One region of the Klebsiella sp. GFKo11 genome, then DNA from elsewhere that is predicted to be linked to it. Evidence: predicted binding sites of a transcription regulator. Region 1 holds the regulator's gene; each other region holds the start of a gene.
What was found. Region 1 encodes PurR, which represses purine synthesis genes. Its sites were predicted from a motif close to CANGCAAACGTTTGCNTG; they were not measured.
Positions count from the first base shown of each region.

Region 2: purH (bifunctional phosphoribosylaminoimidazolecarboxamide formyltransferase/IMP cyclohydrolase) is a predicted target of PurR. The motif match lies at 3,195-3,212, and genes of this name have one in related genera.
Region 3: pyrD (quinone-dependent dihydroorotate dehydrogenase) is a predicted target of PurR. The motif match lies at 3,813-3,830, and genes of this name have one in related genera.

Region 1 is NZ_CM151369.1:2,880,756-2,888,690, reverse strand. It holds gene sodB (superoxide dismutase [Fe]) at 1-114, shown strand, start outside; gene AC07P6_RS14075 (MFS transporter) at 192-1,358, opposite strand; gene cydH (cytochrome bd-I oxidase subunit CydH) at 1,526-1,615, opposite strand; gene purR (HTH-type transcriptional repressor PurR) at 1,912-2,937, shown strand; gene punR (DNA-binding transcriptional activator PunR) at 2,956-3,867, opposite strand; gene punC (purine nucleoside transporter PunC) at 3,989-5,173, shown strand; gene cfa (cyclopropane fatty acyl phospholipid synthase) at 5,472-6,620, shown strand; gene AC07P6_RS14045 (riboflavin synthase subunit alpha) at 6,744-7,379, opposite strand; gene mdtK (MdtK family multidrug efflux MATE transporter) at 7,611-7,935, shown strand, end outside.
Region 2 is NZ_CM151369.1:5,980,686-5,988,620, forward strand. It holds rRNA gene AC07P6_RS28675 (23S ribosomal RNA) at 1-918, opposite strand, end outside; rRNA gene AC07P6_RS28680 (16S ribosomal RNA) at 1,152-2,693, opposite strand; gene purH (bifunctional phosphoribosylaminoimidazolecarboxamide formyltransferase/IMP cyclohydrolase) at 3,322-4,911, shown strand; gene purD (phosphoribosylamine--glycine ligase) at 4,927-6,216, shown strand; gene zraR (sigma-54-dependent response regulator transcription factor ZraR) at 6,213-7,544, opposite strand; gene zraS (two-component system sensor histidine kinase ZraS) at 7,541-7,935, opposite strand, start outside.
Region 3 is NZ_CM151369.1:4,099,346-4,107,280, reverse strand. It holds gene pepN (aminopeptidase N) at 1-1,432, shown strand, start outside; gene ssuB (aliphatic sulfonates ABC transporter ATP-binding protein) at 1,498-2,271, opposite strand; gene ssuC (aliphatic sulfonate ABC transporter permease SsuC) at 2,268-3,059, opposite strand; gene ssuE (NADPH-dependent FMN reductase) at 3,102-3,677, opposite strand; gene pyrD (quinone-dependent dihydroorotate dehydrogenase) at 3,926-4,936, shown strand; gene zapC (cell division protein ZapC) at 5,104-5,646, shown strand; gene AC07P6_RS20005 (YcbX family protein) at 5,643-6,752, opposite strand; gene rlmKL (bifunctional 23S rRNA (guanine(2069)-N(7))-methyltransferase RlmK/23S rRNA (guanine(2445)-N(2))-methyltransferase RlmL) at 6,851-7,935, shown strand, end outside.

The DNA of each region.
Region 1 (7,935 bases):
GATGTCTGGGAACACGCTTACTACATCGACTACCGTAATGCGCGTCCGAACTATCTGGAACACTTCTGGGCGCTGGTGAACTGGAAATTTGTGGCGGCCAATCTGGCGGCGTAAAAGCAAACCGCAGAAGGATTGCGCCTTCTGCGGTTATTTTTCACTTCACACACAATTCACATACTATTCATGAACGATTAGTGGTTAGCAAAAGCCTCTTCCGGCTGCGACCGACCGCTGAAAAAAACCAGCAGTAGCGCAACGCCCGCAATGATCGCTCCCATCACTGGTACGAATGCATAGCCCAGCCCACCAGATATCACCGCACCACCGGCGGCTGCGCCTAACGCGTTACCGAGGTTGAAAGCGCCGATATTAACCGATGATGACAGCCCGGGAGCTTCGTGAGCCACGCGCATCACGCGCATCTGCAGTGGCGGAACCACCGCAAAAGTCGCGGCACCCCAGACAACCATACTGATAGCCGCACCAATTTGTGACTGGGCCAGTAGCGGGATCGCCAGCATGATCACCATCAACAGCAGCAGAAAGCCCTTCAACGTCCCGGAAACCGAGCGGTCGGCAAACTTACCGCCAAGGTAGTTACCCAGCGAGAAGCCTACGCCAATCAGTACCAGCATCGCGGTCACAAACAGTGGCGATGCGTTAGTGATGCTGTGCAGGACCGGTGATATATAGGTGTAAAGCGTAAACATCGCCCCTGCCCCCAGAACGGTGGTCAGCAGCGCTGACAGCACCTGCGGGCGCATCAGTACTGAAAGTTCCTGCTTAACATCAGGCCGCTCACCCGCGCTTCCTTTTGGCAGGGAAAACCACAGGCTGACCATCGCCACCACGCCGAGACCCGCCGTTGCAAGGAACGACATTCGCCAGCCGATAGTTTCCCCCAACCAGGTCGCCGCCGGAACGCCGCCAATGTTGGCAATTGTCAGCCCCATAAACATGGTCGCCACGGCGCTGGCCTGCTTATGCTTCGGCACTACGCTCGCCGCCACCACCGAGCCTAACCCAAAAAAAGCGCCGTGATTGAGGCTGGTGATAATGCGCGACAGCAGTAGCGTGGTGTAATCCGGTGCAATTGAAGAGAGCACGTTACCAAGAGTAAAAATCGCCATCAGGAAAATCAGCGCATTTCTGCGCGCGCGGTGCGAAAGCAACAGAGTCATCAGCGGCGCGCCAACCATCACCCCAATGGCATAGGCACTAATAAGCATTCCCGCAGCCGGAATAGAGACATCCACGCCTTTGGCGATAACCGGTAATAGCCCCATCGGGGAGAACTCGGTAGTACCGATACCGAAGGCACCGATCGCCAGAGCGAGCAGGGGAAAGTTGATTTTCATTCAATGACTCCATCGGGCCGTCTTCAGCGACGGCATCTCATCAGAAGCCAAAAGCATGACATCAATCACAGAAAAACAAAAGTAAACGAAATGGCAAAAGATTTTTGCGAAATTGATAATAATGGTGGAAAAAGAAAAGGGAGAACGATGTCTCCCTCATATTGGAATTAGTGCAGTATGGCGGTGAGCCCTGCGGCGACAATCAAACCCAGAACAATAATCGTCGTTGTCAGCGAAAACTTTAAATCTGTATCCATCAATTTTTCCCCTTGATTATCCCCACATGAAAAGTGAGCTTGCTCATTTTTACATAGATTAGCGCAAATATCTTCCGAGATTTAGAGGGATGCACATTTTTGTTCTTCCCCTTTGCCCCAAGATCGGACAAAATCCCACGCTAATTTGAAAGCGTATCGGCCATTGACCCCTTCCTGTCGTTCTGTGTCGTTTTCCCGACGTGATGCAATGTTCAATTTTGGCATCAGGGTGTGTACAGGCAAACGTTTACGTACCGATTAACGGGCGATCAGGTCAAGGTCTGGAGTGAGAAGTAATGGCAACTATTAAAGATGTAGCGAAGCGCGCAAACGTTTCCACTACAACAGTATCACATGTAATTAACAAAACGCGTTTCGTTGCAGAAGAGACGCGCAACGCTGTGTGGGCTGCGATTAAAGAACTGCACTACTCCCCCAGCGCCGTTGCTCGCAGCCTGAAGGTTAATCACACCAAGTCTATCGGATTGCTGGCGACCAGCAGCGAAGCGGCCTATTTTGCCGAAATTATCGAATCCGTTGAGAAAAGTTGCTTCCAGAAGGGCTATACCCTGATTCTCGGCAACGCATGGAACGATCCGGAGAAACAGCGCGCCTACCTGTCAATGATGGCGCAGAAGCGCGTGGACGGCCTGCTGGTGATGTGTTCTGAGTATCCTGAGTCGGTACTGAGCATGCTGGAAGAATATCGCCATATTCCGATGGTCGTGATGGACTGGGGTGAAGCAAAAGCCGACTTCACCGACTCGGTTATCGATAACGCCTTCGAAGGGGGTTATATCGCCGGGCGCTATCTGGTGGAACGCGGTCATCGCGAAATTGGCGTGATCCCCGGCCCGCTTGAGCGGAACACCGGTGCCGGCCGCCTGGCCGGCTTTATGAAAGCGATGGAAGAAGCGCAGATCAACGTTCCTGAAAACTGGGTCGTGCAAGGTGATTTCGAGCCGGAATCCGGCTACCGCGCGATGCAGCAAATCCTCAGCCAACACCATCGCCCGACGGCGATTTTCTGCGGCGGGGATATCATGGCGATGGGCGCTATTTGTGCAGCAGATGAAATGGGTCTGCGCGTGCCGCAGGATATTTCGCTGATCGGTTATGACAATGTGCGCAACGCCCGCTACTTCAGCCCAGCGCTGACCACCATCCATCAGCCAAAAGATTCTCTGGGCGAAGCGGCCTTCAACATGCTGCTGGACCGCATCGTCAACAAGCGCGAAATATCCCAGTCTATTGAAGTACATCCGCGCCTGGTCGAACGTCGATCCGTGGCCGACGGCCCGTTTGTCGATTATCGCCGTTAATTCTCCTCGCGGCGCCGGCTATTCCGGCGCCCGCAGCCACTCCCTGTTCAGCGTTTCACTGTCGCCAAGGTAATCCAGCAGCCACATCAGCGCCGGTGAAGCATCGCTTTGTTGCCACGTCAGGCAGCAGGCCGCATCAGGGAATGGATTTTCCAGTGCCAGCGCCGTCCATTCTCCGCTATCAATTCGCGGCTGTGCAAAATGCTTTGGCACCATGCCAACACACAACCCTGCGCTGAGGCAGGTCGCGGAAGCGTCCCAGTCCGGCACCACCACCCTCTTCTGATTATCCAGCAGCCACGTCGTGCGTTTCGGTAGCGAGCGTGAAGTATCTTCCCGTACCAGCGACGGCCAGTTGCGCAACACATCGTCGCTTAACGGGCCGTCTATTTTCGCCAACGGATGATCGCTGGCCACCACGCAATCCCAACTCAGCATCCCCATATCGCGAAACGCATAGCGCCCACCGACGGGAATAGAGCGCGTCGCGCCAATAGCTAATTCCACGCGGCCATCAGCTAACGCATCCCAGACGCCGTTGAATACCTCCTGAAAGACAATCAGTTCAACGTCATCAAAATGACGATAGAAATCAACGATCATTTGCCGCATGCGCGCCGGTTTGACGATGTCATCGACGGCAATGGATAGCTGCCCGCGCCAACCGTTGGCTATCTGCTGACACTGCTGGCGAGTGATCTGCATTTTTTTGATAACAGAGCGCCCTTCCTGCAAAAACCAGACCCCGGCCGGGGTTAATTCGACATCGCGGTGACGACGTTCAAAGAGCGGAACCGCCAGCCACTCTTCCAACTGACGCACGGTATAACTCACCGCTGAAGGTACGCGGTGTAGCTCCTGCGCCGCTGCGCTAAAACTGCCGTTACGCGCAACAGCATCAACCACCTCAAGTGAGTATTCTGACCACATATTCTGCCTACAAAATTTTTGAATCCACCTGACAAATATTAGCGTTTCACAAGCCCGAATGCACTCCCTACACTCTGCCGCACCGTACCTGCATCAATAACAAGAGAATTTTATGCAACAATTGCAACAACCTGGGAAAGGATTCTTAGTCTGGCTGGCCGGGCTCAGCGTGCTCGGCTTTCTGGCCACCGATATGTATCTGCCGGCTTTCGCCGCGATCCAACAAGATCTCAACACTTCAGCGGCTTCAGTCAGCGCCAGCCTGAGCTTGTTCCTGGCAGGCTTTGCCATTGGACAGCTTTTTTGGGGGCCGCTCTCTGACCGTTACGGACGCAAGCCGGTACTGCTAAGCGGCCTGGCCATTTTCGCTATCGGCTGTCTGGGGATGCTTTGGGTGCAAGATGCCACGCTGATGCTGGCGCTGCGCTTCATTCAGGCGATTGGCGTTTGCGCCGCCGCCGTGACCTGGCAAGCGATGGTGACCGATTACTACCCAGCCCATCGCACAAACCGTATTTTTGCCGCCATTATGCCGCTGGTGGGCTTGTCTCCAGCATTGGCGCCGCTGCTCGGCAGCTGGCTGCTGGTTCATTTCGAATGGCAGGCTATTTTCGCCGTTCTGTTCGCGATAACCCTGTTGCTCATGCTGCCGGCCTTGCGCCTGAAAGCGGCGAAAAAGACGGTTGTCGGCACCCAGCAGAAGCTGACTTTCCTTGCCCTACTACGCTCGCGCGAATACAGCGGCAACGTGCTGATTTATGCCGCCTGCTCCGCCAGCTTTTTCGCATGGTTGACCGGCTCGCCATTTATTCTTCACGAGATGGGGTACAGCCCGACCGTTATCGGCCTGAGCTACGTTCCGCAAACTATCGCGTTTCTGGTTGGTGGTTACGGCTGCCGTGCGGCTTTACAAAAATGGTCAGGGCAGCAGATCCTGCCGTGGCTGCTGGTGATTTTCTCCATCAGCGTTGCCGCTACCTGGCTGGTAGGTTTGCAGGCTAACGCCACGCTTGTCGGATTAATGATTCCGTTCTGTGCAATGGCGGTGGTAAATGGCGGTATTTATCCTATCGTCGTTGCTCAGGCGCTGAAGCCGTTCCCGCAGGCGACCGGTCGCGCCGCAGCTTTGCAAAATACCTTACAGTTGGGTCTTTGCTTTATCGCCAGCTTGCTGGTTTCTACGCTGATAGCGACACCGCTGCAAACCACCACCAGCGTGATGCTTATCTCCATTGTGCTGGCCGGTATCGGTTACCGTATGCAGTACAAGGCCACCGCGTTGGCAACAGAATCGTCACATGCTTAAGGTAATCTTCAGATAGTGTTAAGGTCCAGTAATTAGCTTGCTAACATATTTTTATTGAAAGCCTGTTTTTAGCGGCCTATACTGGATCCGGCATCACATAAATAGAAAGATTAATTGATTTAACGGGAGCAGGATGCGTCCCGTTTCTCCATGGAAGGCCTTTCGGCAAGGGTTATCTCCCTTCCTCTGTTCTACGTCGGATAGCAGCCTCACGGATTGTCCGTGAGATTTCTCACAAAGCCAGAAAAGCGTCTACGCTGTTTTAAGGTTCTGATCACTTGGGCGTGATGGAGAAGCTATGAGTTCATCGTGTATAGAAGAAGTAAGCGTACCAAATGATGATTGGTACCGGATTGTCGCTGAGTTATTAGGCCGTGCGGGCATCGAAATTAATGGTCCAGCCCCCTCCGATCTGCGGATTAAAAATCCTCTCTTTTTTAAGCGCGTTTTACAAGAAGGGTCGCTGGGATTGGGAGAGAGCTATATGGACGGCTGGTGGGATTGTGAGCGGCTGGATTTATTTTTCCACAAGGTCTTACGCGCCGGACTGGAAAATCAGCTTCCCCACCATTTTAAAGATACCCTCCGCATCGCGGGCGCTCGCTTATTCAATCTGCAAAGTAAAAAAAGGTCCTGGATAGTCGGCAAAGAACATTACGACTTAGGTAACGATCTTTTCAGCCGCATGCTCGACCCTTTTATGCAATATTCCTGCGGATACTGGAAAGATGCGCAGAATCTGGAAGATGCACAGCAGGCAAAATTAGATCTGATCTGTCAAAAGCTGCAGCTTGAACCCGGAATGCGGGTGCTGGATATTGGCTGCGGCTGGGGTGGTCTGGCTTACTATATGGCTAAAAACTACCAGGTCAGCGTTGTTGGTGTCACTATTTCAGCCGAACAGCAAAAGATGGCCCAGCAGCGTTGTGAAGGGCTGGACGTAACAATTCTGCTTCAGGACTATCGCGATTTGCATGATAGTTTTGACCGCATTGTTTCCGTTGGTATGTTTGAACACGTCGGGCCTAAAAATTACGACACCTATTTTGACGTGGTGGATCGTAATTTAAAAGCTGACGGTCGTTTCCTGCTGCACACAATCGGCTCGAAAAAAACCGACCATAGCGTCGACCCGTGGATTAATAAATATATCTTCCCCAACGGTTGTCTGCCGTCGGTACGCCACATCGCACAGGCCAGTGAAACGCATTTCGTGATGGAAGATTGGCATAATTTCGGTGCCGATTATGACACCACGCTAATGGCATGGTATGAGCGTTTCCTCAATAGCTGGCCGGAAATCGCTGACAACTATTCGGAAAGATTCAAACGTATGTTTAGCTATTACCTGAATGCCTGTGCTGGTGCTTTTCGCGCCCGCGATATTCAGCTCTGGCAGGTGGTTTTTTCTCGCGGTGTCGAGCACGGCCTGCGCGTGGCTCGCTAATCGCTGTCCCTCCTGCGCCGCTGGCGCAGGGATTTCTTTTTTTACTCACCGCGACGGCAGTAAAAATTTGATTTCAATGATCTAAAACGACAGCCGGCCACGTCAACCGGGCTGTCGAATAAATTACTCCGCCGCCGCTTTCAGCGCGGCGTCTTTTGCTGCCAACACGCGCTCAACGGTATCAATGACCGCCTGAGTCTGCGGATCAATCTCAATATTGACCCGATCGCCCAGTTTTTTCGCGCCAAGCGTTGTACGTTGCAGCGTCTCGGGAATCAAATGCACGCAAAAACGTGTTGGCGTTACTTCACCCACGGTGAGGCTAATCCCATCAACACCGATATATCCTTTATAGAGGATATATTTCATCAGCGTTGGGTCCTGGACCTTAAACCAAATCTGGCGATTATTTTCCGATGTTAGAATTTTCACCACTTCCGCAGTAGTCATAATATGACCGGACATCAGGTGACCGCCAATTTCATCGCTGAATTTTGCCGCCCGCTCAACGTTCACACAATCGCCTTCACGGATCGCGCCCAGGTTGGTTATACGCAGCGTCTCTTTCATCAGGTCAAAACTCACCCGCGGGCCGTTAATTTCGGTGACGGTCAAACAACAGCCATTGTGCGCCACAGACGCCCCGGTTTCGAGCCCCGCAAGCATATGCTCAGGCAACTCCACCACATGGGTACGAAAATTGGGTTTTTCGTCTATGGACACCACTTTCGCGGTCCCCTGCACAATACCGGTAAACATATTTTGCTCCTGTATAAATTCGTGACGGTATCATTACCGTTTTAGGCTATGCGGAACAATAACAGGTGGCAAAACAGGTTGCCAGCGCACAACGTGCACTGGGATTTTTTCACTGGCTAAATGGCTAATCCTCGCTACAATAGTCTGGCAAATCCCTCTGCTTTTTTCTTCTTGCTGCCATATTGGGCGGCTTTTTTAGTCTTAAAATAACAACAAGATAAAGGTGTTCAGGTGCAGAAGTACTTTATTGAAGCGCGTCAGTTATTAGCACTGGCTATACCCGTTATTCTGGCTCAGGTTGCCCAGACCTCTATGGGCTTCGTCGATACCGTTATGGCAGGCGGCTATAGCGCCACCGATATGGCGGCGGTCGCCATTGGTACCTCGATTTGGTTACCGGCGATCCTCTTCGGCCACGGTCTGCTGCTGGCCCTGACTCCGGTCATTGCCCAATTGAATGGTTCTGGTCGTCGCGACCGCATTGCCCATCAGGTACGCCAGGGATTCTGGCTGGCGGGCTTCGTCTCTGTTCTGGTGATGGTTGTACTGTGGAACG
Region 2 (7,935 bases), 3.1 Mb from region 1:
ATTCGTAGTTTGCATCGGGTTGGTAAGTCGGGATGACCCCCTAGCCGAAACAGTGCTCTACCCCCGAAGATGAGTTCACGAGGCGCTACCTAAATAGCTTTCGGGGAGAACCAGCTATCTCCCGGTTTGATTGGCCTTTCACCCCCAGCCACAAGTCATCCGCTAATTTTTCAACATTAGTCGGTTCGGTCCTCCAGTTAGTGTTACCCAACCTTCAACCTGCCCATGGCTAGATCACCGGGTTTCGGGTCTATACCCTGCAACTTAACGCCCAGTTAAGACTCGGTTTCCCTGCGGCTCCCCTATACGGTTAACCTTGCTACAGAATATAAGTCGCTGACCCATTATACAAAAGGTACGCAGTCACCCAACAAGTGGGCTCCTACTGCTTGTACGTACACGGTTTCAGGTTCTGTTTCACTCCCCTCGCCGGGGTTCTTTTCGCCTTTCCCTCACGGTACTGGTTCACTATCGGTCAGTCAGGAGTATTTAGCCTTGGAGGATGGTCCCCCCATATTCAGACAGGATACCACGTGTCCCGCCCTACTCTTCGAGTTCACAGCCTGTGTGTTTTTGTGTACGGGAGTATCACCCTGTACCCTGCGACTTTCCAGACGCTTCCACTAACACACAAACTGATTCAGACTCTGGGCTCCTCCCCGTTCGCTCGCCGCTACTGGGGGAATCTCGGTTGATTTCTTTTCCTCGGGGTACTTAGATGTTTCAGTTCCCCCGGTTCGCTTCGTTAAGCTATGTATTCACTTAACGATAGTGTGACGGATCACACTGGGTTTCCCCATTCGGAAATCGTCGGTTATAACGGTTCATATCACCTTACCGACGCTTATCGCAGATTAGCACGTCCTTCATCGCCTCTGACTGCCAGGGCATCCACCGTGTACGCTTAGTCGCTTAACCTCACAACCCGAAGATGTTTCGTAAAATACTTCATGATTGCAAAAATTTGAGAGACTCGAACACACCGTCATGCTGTTCTTATTACGGAGAACAGACGCAGCGTGTCGTTTCAATTTTCAGCTTGATCCAGATTTTTAAAGAGCAAAACTTCTTAATACACTCGAAAGTACATTAAGAAGTTCATCATTCATCAGACAATCTGTGTGAGCACTACAAAGGCAGGTTCTTTAAGGTAAGGAGGTGATCCAACCGCAGGTTCCCCTACGGTTACCTTGTTACGACTTCACCCCAGTCATGAATCACAAAGTGGTAAGCGCCCTCCCGAAGGTTAAGCTACCTACTTCTTTTGCAACCCACTCCCATGGTGTGACGGGCGGTGTGTACAAGGCCCGGGAACGTATTCACCGTGGCATTCTGATCCACGATTACTAGCGATTCCGACTTCACGGAGTCGAGTTGCAGACTCCGATCCGGACTACGACATACTTTATGAGGTCCGCTTGCTCTCGCGAGGTCGCTTCTCTTTGTATATGCCATTGTAGCACGTGTGTAGCCCTACTCGTAAGGGCCATGATGACTTGACGTCATCCCCACCTTCCTCCAGTTTATCACTGGCAGTCTCCTTTGAGTTCCCGGCCGGACCGCTGGCAACAAAGGATAAGGGTTGCGCTCGTTGCGGGACTTAACCCAACATTTCACAACACGAGCTGACGACAGCCATGCAGCACCTGTCTCAGAGTTCCCGAAGGCACCAAAGCATCTCTGCTAAGTTCTCTGGATGTCAAGAGTAGGTAAGGTTCTTCGCGTTGCATCGAATTAAACCACATGCTCCACCGCTTGTGCGGGCCCCCGTCAATTCATTTGAGTTTTAACCTTGCGGCCGTACTCCCCAGGCGGTCGACTTAACGCGTTAGCTCCGGAAGCCACTCCTCAAGGGAACAACCTCCAAGTCGACATCGTTTACAGCGTGGACTACCAGGGTATCTAATCCTGTTTGCTCCCCACGCTTTCGCACCTGAGCGTCAGTCTTTGTCCAGGGGGCCGCCTTCGCCACCGGTATTCCTCCAGATCTCTACGCATTTCACCGCTACACCTGGAATTCTACCCCCCTCTACAAGACTCTAGCCTGCCAGTTTCGAATGCAGTTCCCAGGTTGAGCCCGGGGATTTCACATCCGACTTGACAGACCGCCTGCGTGCGCTTTACGCCCAGTAATTCCGATTAACGCTTGCACCCTCCGTATTACCGCGGCTGCTGGCACGGAGTTAGCCGGTGCTTCTTCTGCGAGTAACGTCAATCACTGCGGTTATTAACCACAATGCCTTCCTCCTCGCTGAAAGTACTTTACAACCCGAAGGCCTTCTTCATACACGCGGCATGGCTGCATCAGGCTTGCGCCCATTGTGCAATATTCCCCACTGCTGCCTCCCGTAGGAGTCTGGACCGTGTCTCAGTTCCAGTGTGGCTGGTCATCCTCTCAGACCAGCTAGGGATCGTCGCCTAGGTGAGCCATTACCCCACCTACTAGCTAATCCCATCTGGGCACATCTGATGGCAAGAGGCCCGAAGGTCCCCCTCTTTGGTCTTGCGACGTTATGCGGTATTAGCTACCGTTTCCAGTAGTTATCCCCCTCCATCAGGCAGTTTCCCAGACATTACTCACCCGTCCGCCGCTCGTCACCCAGGGAGCAAGCTCCCCTGTGCTACCGCTCGACTTGCATGTGTTAGGCCTGCCGCCAGCGTTCAATCTGAGCCATGATCAAACTCTTCAATTTAAGTTTGATGCTCGTGAATTAAACTTCGTAATGAATTACGTATGTTCACTCAGAGACTTTGGTATTCATTTAGCGTCTTGCGACGTTTAGAATCCATGTCACTTTGAGTGCCCACACAGATTGTCTGATAAATTGTTAAAGAGCAGTGCAACGCGGCTTTCGCTCACCGTTGCGAGGTGGCGTATATTACGCTTTCCTCTTTCAGAGTCAACCTCTTATTTTCAGGTTTTTCTCTTCAACCGACCCGGCTGTTTGTGTGAAGTGATTCACATCTGCCGTGTCGATGGAGGCGCATTATAGGGAGTTCCCGAGCATCCGCAATAGTTAAATTGCAGAAAAATGACTGACTGCTGCAATCCCCAGCAGAAGCCCACTTTATACCCTGTTGCACACAGAATTATCCACAGACAACTGGCGATATCCTTCTACAACGGTCCTCCCCCTTCTCTATATAAGCAGCAATTCAGGGCAAAAAAGAGAAAGATAAAAATTCGCGAGCGTTGCGCAAACGTTTTCGTTACAATGCCGCGCTATAACAAGGACGCCCGGTTGGGTGCGTTAGGTGAGTTTTTAGACAAAAACTCACCTAACGCTCTCTGTAATATTCAAATCCTGGGGATTTAATACCATGCAACAACGTCGTCCAGTCCGCCGCGCACTGCTCAGTGTTTCTGACAAGGCCGGTATCGTCGAATTCGCGCAGGCACTTTCCGCTCGTGGTGTAGAGCTACTGTCTACAGGTGGTACTGCACGCCTGCTGGCTGAGAAAGGTCTGCCGGTAACCGAAGTCTCTGACTACACCGGTTTCCCGGAAATGATGGATGGACGCGTGAAGACCCTGCATCCGAAAGTACACGGCGGCATTCTCGGTCGTCGTGGTCAGGATGATGGCATTATGGAACAGCACGGTATCGCACCCATCGATATGGTTGTCGTTAACCTTTATCCGTTCGCCGAGACCGTTGCCCGTGAAGGCTGTTCGCTGGAAGATGCGGTAGAGAATATTGATATCGGCGGCCCGACCATGGTTCGTTCAGCGGCAAAGAACCATAAAGATGTGGCCATCGTGGTGAAGAGCAACGACTACGAAGCTATTATTAATGAGATGGATGCCAACGAAGGCTCCCTCACTCTGGAAACCCGCTTCGACCTCGCCATCAAAGCTTTCGAACATACCGCGGCCTACGACAGCATGATTGCCAACTACTTCGGCAGCATGGTTCCGGCCTATTATGGTGAAAGCAAAGAAGCTGCGGGTCGCTTCCCGCGTACTCTTAACCTGAACTTCATTAAGAAGCAGGATATGCGCTACGGCGAAAACAGCCACCAGCAAGCTGCCTTCTATATAGAAGAGAATGTTAAAGAGGCTTCCGTTGCCACTGCGACCCAGGTCCAGGGCAAAGCGCTCTCTTATAACAACATCGCCGATACCGATGCCGCGCTGGAGTGCGTGAAAGAGTTCAACGAACCGGCCTGCGTTATCGTTAAGCATGCTAACCCATGCGGTGTGGCCGTCAGCACCTCTATTCTCGACGCTTACGACCGCGCCTATAAAACCGACCCGACTTCTGCGTTTGGCGGCATCATCGCTTTCAACCGCGAACTGGATGCCGAAACGGCACAAGCCATTATCTCCCGCCAGTTTGTGGAAGTGATCATTGCACCGTCTGCAACAGAAGAAGCGCTGAAAATCACTGCCGCCAAACAGAACGTACGCGTCCTGACCTGTGGTCAGTGGGCAAACCGCGTTGCCGGTCTGGACTTCAAGCGTGTGAACGGCGGCCTGCTGGTTCAGGATCGTGACCTGGGTATGGTTACCGAAGGCGAACTGCGCGTGGTTTCCAGGCGTCAGCCTACCGAACAGGAACTGCGCGATGCGCTGTTCTGCTGGAAAGTGGCGAAGTTCGTCAAATCTAACGCCATTGTCTACGCCAAAGAGAATATGACCATCGGGATAGGCGCAGGCCAGATGAGCCGCGTTTACTCCGCGAAGATCGCCGGGATTAAAGCCGCCGACGAAGGGCTGGAAGTCAAAGGTTCCGCCATGGCGTCCGACGCGTTCTTCCCGTTCCGCGATGGTATTGATGCCGCTGCCGCCGTTGGCGTGAGCTGCGTTATCCAGCCTGGCGGTTCTATTCGCGACGAAGAGGTGATTGCCGCTGCCGACGAACACGGCATTGCGATGATCTTCACCGACATGCGCCACTTCCGCCATTAATCCACGGAGCAGACGATGAAAGTATTAGTTATTGGCAACGGCGGGCGCGAGCACGCCCTGGCCTGGAAAGCGGTACAGTCACCAAATGTCGATACCGTTTTTGTCGCACCAGGTAACGCGGGCACCGCACTGGAGCCTGCGCTGCAAAACGTGGCTATCAGTGTTACCGATATCCCGGCACTGCTGGCCTTTGCCCAGAGCGAGAAGATTGACCTGACTATCGTCGGCCCGGAAGCACCGCTGGTGATTGGCGTGGTCGACGCCTTCCGCGCCGCCGGTCTGAAAATCTTTGGCCCCACCGAAGGTGCCGCGCAGCTTGAAGGCTCAAAGGCCTTCACCAAAGATTTCCTCGCCCGTCATAACATTCCGACGGCGGAATATCAGAACTTCACCGAAATCGAACCGGCGCTGGCTTACCTGCGCGAGAAAGGTGCCCCCATTGTCATCAAAGCCGACGGTCTGGCTGCCGGTAAAGGCGTTATCGTGGCAATGACGCTTGAAGAAGCCGAAGCCGCCGTGCATGACATGCTGGCAGGCAACGCTTTTGGCGACGCGGGTCATCGTATCGTGATCGAAGAGTTCCTCGACGGTGAAGAGGCGAGCTTTATCGTGATGGTCGATGGCGAGCACGTGCTGCCGATGGCCACCAGCCAGGACCACAAACGTGTAGGCAATGGCGACACCGGCCCGAACACCGGTGGGATGGGCGCCTACTCACCGGCACCCGTCGTGACCGATGAAGTTCACCAGCGCACTATGGAACGTATTATTTGGCCAACCGTCAAAGGCATGGCAGCGGAAGGAAACACCTACACCGGCTTCCTGTACGCAGGCCTGATGATCGATAAACAGGGCAACCCGAAGGTTATCGAATTCAACTGTCGCTTCGGCGATCCGGAAACTCAGCCGATCATGCTACGCATGAAATCGGATCTGGTGGATCTGTGTCTGGCCGCTTGTGAAGGCAAGCTGGACGAACAAACCTCCGAATGGGATGAACGCGCCGCGTTAGGCGTGGTAATTGCCGCCGGAGGTTATCCGGCTGACTACCGTACCGGGGACGTTATCCACGGCCTGCCGCTGGCAGAAACCGCAAACGGTAAAGTATTCCATGCAGGGACTAAGCTCGCGGATGACGACCGTGTGTTGACCAGCGGCGGTCGCGTACTATGCGCCACCGCATTGGGTCATACCGTTGCCGAAGCGCAGAAACGCGCTTACGCCCTGATGACCGATATTCGCTGGGACGACAGCTTTAGCCGTAACGACATCGGCTGGCGCGCTATCGAACGCGAGCAAAACTAGCGGCTAAGCTTAGCCAGCAGCGTTTTGCGCGTAATGCCTAACTGGCGGGCGGCTTCAGTTTTGTTGCCGCCCGTTTTTTCAAGCGCCGCCAGAATCACCTCTTTTTCTACTTCCACCAGCGGTTGAATCACATCATCGGATAGTGACAACGCCGGAAGTGGCGTACCGGCAATCGACAACGGTAGCTCGCGTTCGGAAATATACTCTCCCGTCAGCAGAACCACCGCCCGCTCTACCGCGTTTTCCAGCTCACGAATATTGCCAGGCCAGTCGTAGTGGATCAGCAAATCCATCGCCTGCGGCGTAAAACCCTGCACCGCCTTGCGGTTCCGCTCGGCATAACGTTGCAGGAAATAGCGCGCCAGCTGTGGGATATCTTCTCGACGCTGACGCAACGGCGGCATGTCGATAGTCACCACGTTCAGGCGATAGTAGAGATCCTGACGAAAGCGACCGGCACTCACCTCTTCGGCTAAATCGCGATGGGTGGCGGCAATCAGTCTGACATCAACCTTAATCGTCTGATTACTCCCAACGCGTTGAACTTCTCGTTCCTGGATCGCTCGTAACAATCGCACCTGCATCAGCGGTGAGATATCACCAATCTCATCGAGGAATAATGTGCCGCCATCGGCTTGCTCAAAACGCCCTTCCCGCCGTTTATCGGCCCCGGTAAACGCCCCCTTCTCATGACCGAACAGCTCCGACTCCAGCAGCGATTCATTGAGCGCCGCACAGTTCAGCGTCACCAGCGGTTGATTATTACGCCTGCTACTGGCGTGGAGCGCACGGGCAACCAGCTCTTTGCCGGTACCTGACTCACCGCAGATCAACACTGTCGCGTCAGATGGCGCCACCAGGGCGATATTGCTGAGTAGCGTCTGCATCGCCGGGCTATCACCCACCATGCCAAATTGTGCTGCTGGGCCTGGTTCCATGCCGCTATCGGACTGGCGCGTATGTGCCAACGCCTGGGCAAGCGTCTCCTGCAGTTTGTCAAAATCCAGCGGTTTGATGAGATAATCCAGCGCCCCGGACTTGATAGCTTCAACCGCCGTTCCTACGCTGGAGAAAGCGGTCATGATGAGTACCGGAATTGCCGGGTTGTATGCCTTAATTTCCTTGAGCGTTTCGATACCGTCCATCTCCGCCATACGGATATCGCACAGCACCAGGTCAAATACTTTTTGCTTCACTAGCTCCAGAGCCAACAGCCCGTTGTGGGCCAATGCGACGTTATAGCCCCAGCCCCGCAGTAAGGCCTGGAGGATCGTGCAATGGCTGACATCGTCATCAACAACCAGAATGTCTACCTTCTCATCCGTCATCCTTGTTCATCCTTTTGTTGCGCGCTCACCGGCAGATAAAGCGTAAAAACGGCGCCTTTTCCCGGCGTACTGTCGGCGTGGATCGTTCCGCCATGTTGTTCAACAATATTCTGCACTACCGCCAGCCCCAGTCCGGTGCCATCTGCTTTGGTCGTAAAATAGGGGGTGAAGATGGCCTGTCTTTGCTCTGCTGTCATCCCTTTTCCACTATCGGTCACGACGATTTTCACTCTTTGACCATCGCATTCACCGACTTCCACGCGAATCGTCCCATGATATCCAATGGCCTGCATCGCGTTGAGATACAGGTTCAGTAATACCTGCTTAAGCCTGTCAGGGTCGGCCTGAATCCGGCGTAGCGAAGGCTGAGCGTTAAAGTTCAGCTCGATAG
Region 3 (7,935 bases), 1.2 Mb from region 1:
GCTGGGTGAAGAGAATTTCCAGAAAGGGATGCAGCTGTACTTTGAACGCCACGACGGCAGCGCCGCCACCTGCGACGATTTTGTTCAGGCGATGGAGGATGCTTCCAATGTTGACCTGTCCCACTTCCGCCGCTGGTATAGCCAGTCCGGTACGCCGATTGTCGCCGTTCATGACGATTACAACCCGGAAACGGAACAGTACACGCTGACCATCAGCCAGCGCACGCCGCCGACGTCTGAACAGGCAGAGAAGCTGCCGCTGCACATTCCGTTCGACATTGAACTTTATGATAACGAAGGAAAAGTGATTCCGTTGCAGAAAGGCGGTCATCCGGTGCATCACGTGCTGAATGTGACCCAGGCGGAGCAGACCTTTGTTTTCGATAACGTTTACTTCCAGCCGGTACCCGCGCTGCTTTGTGAATTCTCTGCGCCAGTGAAACTGGAGTACAAGTGGAGCGATCAGCAGCTCACTTTCCTGATGCGCCACGCGCGTAACGATTTCTCCCGTTGGGATGCGGCACAGAGCCTGTTGGCGACTTATATCAAGCTCAACGTTAACCGCCATCAGCAGGGACAACCGCTGTCGTTGCCTGTCCACGTTGCCGATGCATTCCGGGCAATTCTGCTGGATGAGAAGATCGATCCGGCGCTGGCGGCAGAGATTTTGACCCTGCCTTCAGCCAACGAAATCGCCGAGCTGTTCGCGACTATTGACCCGATCGCTATCTCGGCGGTGCGCGAGGCGCTCACCCGTACGTTGGCGAAAGAGCTGGCAGACGAGTTCCTGGTGATTTACAACGCTAACAAGCTCGACAGCTATCGCGTTGAACATGCCGATATTGGCAAGCGCGCTCTGCGTAATACCTGTCTGCGTTATCTGGCGTTTGGCGATGCGGAGCTGGCGGATAAGCTGGTTACCGCGCAGTATCATCATGCCGACAACATGACCGATGCGCTGGCGGCGCTGTCGGCGGCAGTCGCGGCTCAGCTGCCGTGCCGCGATGCGTTGATGCAGGAGTATGACGACAAATGGCACCAGGACGGCCTGGTGATGGACAAATGGTTTATCCTGCAGTCCACCAGCCCGGCGGATAACGTGCTGGAGACGGTACGTAGCTTGCTGAGTCATCGTTCATTTAGTCTGAGCAACCCGAACCGCATCCGTTCGCTGATTGGCGCTTTTGCCGGCAGCAACCCGGCGGCATTCCACGCTGAAGACGGTAGCGGCTATCAGTTCTTGGTTGAGATGCTGACTGAACTGAACAGCCGCAATCCGCAGGTGGCTTCACGTCTGATTGAGCCGTTGATTCGCCTGAAACGCTATGATGAGAAGCGTCAGGCGCTGATGCGCGCGGCTCTGGAGCAGTTGAAAGGCCTGGAGAATCTTTCCGGGGATCTGTTCGAGAAAATCAGCAAAGCGCTGGCGTAACGCCAGCGCGGGTCCAAACCTGTAGCCCCGCGAAGCGCAGCGCGAGCGGGGGAACGTCGCAGTTGTTAACCGTGACTCACTAAGCGCGGCGAGGATTCATTCTTGCCGCGCTGCATCACCCGATTCAATACTTCCGCTTCGAGTTCCGCCAGCTTCGCTGAGCCTGTGCGTCTGGGCCGTGGAATATCTACCAGCAGATCCAGGCCAATTTTCCCTTCTTCAATCAGCAAAACGCGATCGGCCATGGCCACCGCCTCGCTGACGTCATGGGTCACCAACAGAACGGTAAACCCATGCTCCTGCCACAGCGAGACGATCAGATCCTGCATCTCAAGGCGGGTGAGGGCATCCAGTGCGCCTAGCGGCTCATCAAGCAGCAATAATCCGGGACGATGAATTAACGCGCGAGCCAGCGCCACGCGCTGTTTCTGCCCTCCGGAAAGCGCCGCAGGCCATTCACTGGCGCGATCCTCCAGACCTACGCTCGCCAGCGCCTTAAGCGCAGCCTCACGCCACTGGCCTTTCAGCCCGAGGCCAACATTGTCGATAACCGATTTCCACGGCAGCAGGCGAGAATCCTGGAACATCATGCGGGTATCGTCCTGAATCTGTGCCAGCGGCGTTGAGCCTGCCAGCAGCTGACCGCCATTGGGCTTTTCCAGCCCGGCCAGCAACCGCAGCAGGGTACTCTTACCACCACCGCTGCGCCCAACCACCGCGACGAATTGCCCGGTGGGAATATGAAGATCGAGTTCATTCAGGATCGTGTTGCTACCATAACGCTTGCTCACCCCGTTAAGCAGCAGCGGGATCCCCGGATTAAGACGCGCAGTCGTCATGCGTTAGCCTCCTGAAGGTGATAAGCCGGATTCCAGCGCAGCCAGACGCGTTCCAGAAGCTGGGCGCTGAAGTCGGCCAGTTTGCCGAGAATGGCATAAAGAATAATGGCAACCACCACGACATCGGTTTGCAGAAACTCGCGGGCGTTCATCGCCAGATAGCCGATACCGGCGTTAGCAGAGATAGTTTCGGCAACAATCAGCGTTAACCACATCAGGCCAAGCGCAAAGCGAATGCCGACCATAATAGAGGGGAGTGCGCCGGGGAGGATCACATGACGGAACAGAGCAAAGCCGGATAAACCGTAGCTACGGGCCATCTCGACCAGTCCTCTGTCGATGTTGCGGATCCCGTGCCAGGTATTGATGTAAATCGGGAACATCGTCCCTAGCGCCACGAGGAAGATTTTGGCGCTCTCATCGATACCGAACCACAAGATAACCAGCGGGATCAGCGCAAGATGCGGCACATTACGCAGCATCTGAATGGAGGTATCCAGCAGGCGTTCACCCCAGCGCGACAGGCCGCTGATTAACCCCAGAACCAGGCCAATGGATCCACCGATGCTGAAACCAATCAATGCTCGCCATGAGCTTATCGCCAGATGTTGCCAAAGTTCACCGCTGGCGGAGAGCGTCCAGAAAGCCTTCAGTACTCCTTCCGGCGACGGCAAAATGCGGGTGGATAGCCAGCCCATCGAAGAGGCGAATTGCCAGATAATCACGCTGCCCACCGGCAGAAGCCAGGGGGCCACGCGTATCAGGAATTTTTGCGAAAGGGTCGCCATGATGTGTTCCTTTTATTTCCCTGTGAGCGTCAACGTTAGCCTTTAAACATGCTCTACCCGCTGCAAGCTTTTCAGCGCCGGAGCGCGGCTACTGGGGCGATGCAGTGCCTGCCAGAAGGTTTCTAACGCCAGGTCGAGTCGACCTTGCAGGTTTGGGGTAAATTGCGGTTTATGTTGATAATCTGTCACCTGACTATCATCAGCAAAGACGCCATGAAGGATCTCTTGCGCTTTCAGAGCATTAAGTACTGGTTTTAGAGCGTAATCTACCGCCAGCATATGCGCGATAGTCCCGCCAGTGGCCAGCGGCAGAACGATTTTGCCTTCCAGCGCACGCTCTGGCAGCAGGTCCAGCAGGGTCTTCAACGCGCCGGAAAAAGAGGCTTTATAAACCGGGGTGGCGATAATCAGCCCGTCCGCACCAGCAAGTTGTTCATTCAGCGCATGCAGAGCGGGGTTATCAAAGCGCGCATAGAGGAGATCTTCAGGAGCGAAGTTTTGCAGGTGCCAGTGGCAGACTTCGATATCCGCAGCGGAGAGTGTCTCTCTGGCGTATTCCAGAAGCGCGCTGGAGCGGGAAGGATAACGCGGGCTACCCGCAAGTGTTATGACTCGCATACTCTCTCCTTATAACTAAATATTTTCATTTATCTATAATTGATAACATTTAGCTGCAGTGTGACAGAGCGCTTTTATTTCCCTAAATGATTTATCCAGCGTTGAATTGTCAGAAAGTGCATAAAGAGGGAGACAAAAGTAAACGTTTGCGTCTGAGATGCGATTTTTTGTCGCAGGTCAATTCCCTTTCCGGGGTGGATCGCACATAATACGCCCCCGGTTTGCACACCGGGAATCCAGGAGAGTTCATGTACTACCCCTTCGTTCGTAAAGCCCTTTTTCAGCTCGATCCTGAGCGCGCTCATGAAGTAACCTTTCAACAACTACGCCGTGTTTCAGGCACACCGCTGGAAATGTTGGTTCGCCAGAAGGTACCGACAAAGCCGGTAACCTGCATGGGGCTCACATTTAAGAATCCGCTGGGTCTGGCCGCCGGGCTGGATAAAAATGGCGAGTGCATTGATGCGCTCGGCGCAATGGGTTTTGGCTCAATTGAAATTGGTACCGTGACGCCGCGTCCGCAGCCGGGCAACGATAAGCCGAGGATCTTCCGTCTGGTCGATGCCGAAGGTTTGATCAACCGAATGGGCTTTAATAACCACGGCGTTGATAACCTGGTTGAGAACGTGAAAAAGGCCCATTTTGACGGGATCCTGGGGATTAACATTGGTAAAAATAAAGATACCCCAGTTGAACAAGGCAAAGATGATTATCTGATTTGTATGGATAAAATCTATGCCTACGCCGGATATATCGCCATTAATATCTCTTCGCCGAATACCCCTGGCCTGCGTACTTTGCAATACGGTGATGCGCTGGATGATTTACTTTCCGGTATTAAAAATAAGCAACGCGAACTGCAAGAGAAGCACCAGAAATATGTCCCCGTGGCGGTGAAGATCGCGCCGGATCTTTCTGTTGAGGAATTGATCCAGGTTGCCGATAGTCTGGTTCGGCATAATATTGATGGGGTGATTGCGACTAATACCACGTTGGATCGGTCGCTGGTTCAGGGCATGAAAAATTGCGACGAAACTGGCGGGCTTAGCGGTCGTCCTTTACAGCTGAAGAGTACAGAAATTATCCGTATGCTGTCAGCGGAATTACAGGGCCGCCTGCCCATTATCGGAGTTGGTGGTATTGACTCGGTGATTGCAGCGCGTGAAAAGATTGCTGCGGGCGCTACATTGGTGCAGATTTATTCCGGATTTATTTTTAAAGGTCCGCCACTGATTAAAGAAATTGTTACCCATATCTAATCTTTTCCCTTCTTATATCCTACCAGGGCTTTATTTATAGCCCTGGTTGTTTTATATTCCTTCATTGTTGCTTATTTAGACATTTTAGTCTTTTCTTAATTTTGGAAATATTCTGTAGCAGTTTACCTGTTAATTACAGATGGAAGTGATAGAGGACGGGGGAAGAAATGCGGATTAAACCTGACGATAATTGGCGTTGGTATTACGATGAAGAGCACGATCGTATGATGCTCGATTTGGCTAATGGCATGTTATTTCGTTCACGTTTCGCACGCCGAATGCTGACCCCCGACGCCTTTGCTCCGTCCGGATTTTGCGTCGATGATGCCGCGCTTTATTTTTCATTTGAAGAAAAATGCCGCGACCTTGAATTATCAAAAGAGCAGCGCGCTGAATTAGTATTGAATGCGCTGGTCGCCATTCGCTTTCTCAAGCCGCAGATGCCGAAAAGCTGGCATTTCACTACCCATGAAGAGTGCTGGCAGCCCGGCGGCGGCGATGCTGCCAGCGCCTGGCTTAGCGATACCGGGCAGCAGGTGAATCTGTTGGTGGTTGAAGCTGGTGAAAACGCGGCATTATGTCTGTTAGCGCAGCCCGGCCTGACGCTTGCCGGGCGGGTTATGCAGCTTGGCGACGTGATTAAAATCATGAACGACCGGCTGCAGCCAGCGCCGGGTGCAGCCAGCTACAGCCTGGGCCAGGCAGTTTAAGGCGCTAGCCGTAGCGCGGTTTTTGGCACGCAACTGCAGCACAGAATGGTGCCATCTGTACCAATCGCATTTTTCTTCAACGCACTAACTTCTCCTTCTTCCAGTCGGATGCGACAGCTGCCGCAAATGCCAGCCCGGCAGGAATAAGGAACGCGGATCCCCTGTTGCTCCAACTGCTCCAGCAAAATTTGCTGATTGTTGCCGGTAAAACTTAACCCTTGCCACTCAATCTCTACCGTTGCGTCCTGTTGAGCATCGGGCATCAGCGTATCGTCGCTATCGCCGGCGCCGTAGGCTTTTGCCGGTCCTCGGGCCAGTACTTCCAATTCATCACCTACGCGGATCACGCCGCTATTACGGGCGATTAGATTCTGACCGAAATCGACATCACCGTTATCCAGCGCAGTGCGAAAACTTTGCAGCGTGGTTAAGGGTTCGCCAGAAGGGTGCTTTTGTCCGCGTTCCGGGCTGACGGTCGTAAACACGCAGCGACTGCACGGTTTTGCCACATCAAAAACAACCTCGCCGATACGTACGACTTTCCAGGTATCTTCCTCCCAGGCCGCCGCGCCAGTGACCAGCATATTCGGGCGAAATTGTTCTATGCTTACGCTGGCTGGGCAGCGATTTTGTAAATCGCGCAGGGAGGCTTCATTAGCTAAAAGGTAGGGAAAACCATCGGCGAAGGAGAGGGGAACGGCATCATGGCGTTTCACCCGACGGCTGAGTTGTGGCCCCAGCCAGCGAAGCTGAACGCTACGATTAAAGAAGCCGCTTAACCACTGGTTAACTGACTCCGGCGCAACCAGGGCAGTAAAATGGTTGCCCCAGACTTCAGTTGGTTCTTGCTGCGGGGCAAAATCGCTGAAGAGCACCATCGCGCTGCTGCCGTCCGGGGCCGTCAGATGGAGGCCATCGTGGAGCGGGGCGGGGATAAACTTAACCATTTGTGGAAACTGACGAGCGGTAATGAAGGTGCCATCGGTTTCCGTCACCATAAATATACGATCGAAGGCCAGACCACTGATGCCTGCGTAGGCGTGACTCACGCCAATTCCCCGCATCGATTTAACGGGATGAATAAAAAGTCGCGAAAGCGTTACCATACGCTGCCCCTGGGTTCAAAAATAAGCCTTTAACTTTATGACATAGGGCACATATTGGCTATAATGCGCACCAATTTTCTTTTAGTAAAAGTGACGATATGAATTCTCTGTTTGCCAGTACGGCTCGTGGGCTTGAAGAGCTGTTAAAAACTGAACTGGAAGGGCTTGGCGCGGTGGACTGCCAGGTAGTCCAGGGCGGGGTCCATTTTCAGGGAGATACGCGCCTGCTGTATCAAAGCCTGATGTGGAGTCGGCTGGCTTCGCGGATCATGCTGCCGCTGGGTCAGTGCAGCGTGTATAGCGATCTGGACCTTTACCTCGGCGTGCAGGCCATTCCATGGACGGAGATTTTCACCCCAGACGCCACTTTCGCCGTGCACTTTAGCGGGCTTAACGAAGAAATTCGTAATAGTCAGTACGGCGCATTGAAGGTCAAAGATGCCATTGTTGATAGCTTTACGCGTAAGAATCTGCCGCGTCCTAATGTCGATCGTGAAAGCCCCGATCTGCGCATCAACGTCTGGCTGAATAAAGAAACCGCACATATTTCTTTAGATCTTAGCGGCGAGGGTTTGCATCTGCGCGGCTACCGCGATGGCACCGGTATGGCGCCGATCAAAGAGAGCCTGGCTGCGGCTATCGTGATGCGTTCAGGTTGGGCTCCGGGGACACCGCTGCTTGATCCGATGTGCGGCTCCGGCACGCTGCTGATTGAAGCCGCTATGCTGGCAACCGACCGTGCGCCGGGTTTACACCGCGGTCATTGGGGTTTCGGCGGCTGGGCGCAGCACGATGATGCTATCTGGAAAGAGGTGAAAGCCGAAGCGCAAACCCGCGCCCGTCAGGGTCTGGCGGCGTATGAATCCCGTTTCTACGGTTCTGATATTGATGCACGGGTGATCGAACGTGCGCGCAGCAACGCCCGTCGTGCTGGCATTGGCGAACTGGTGACGTTTGAGGTTAAAGACGTTGCCAAACTGGACAATCCGCTGCCGAAAGGGCCTTACGGTACGGTTATCAGTAACCCGCCATACGGCGAGCGTCTGGAGAGCGAACCGGCGCTGATTGCTCTGCATAGCCTGCTGGGCCGGATCATGAAAAATCAGTTCGGCGGTTGGAACCTCTCTTTGTTCAGCGCCTCGCCGGATCTGCTCAGCTGTTTGCAATTACGCGCTGATAAGCA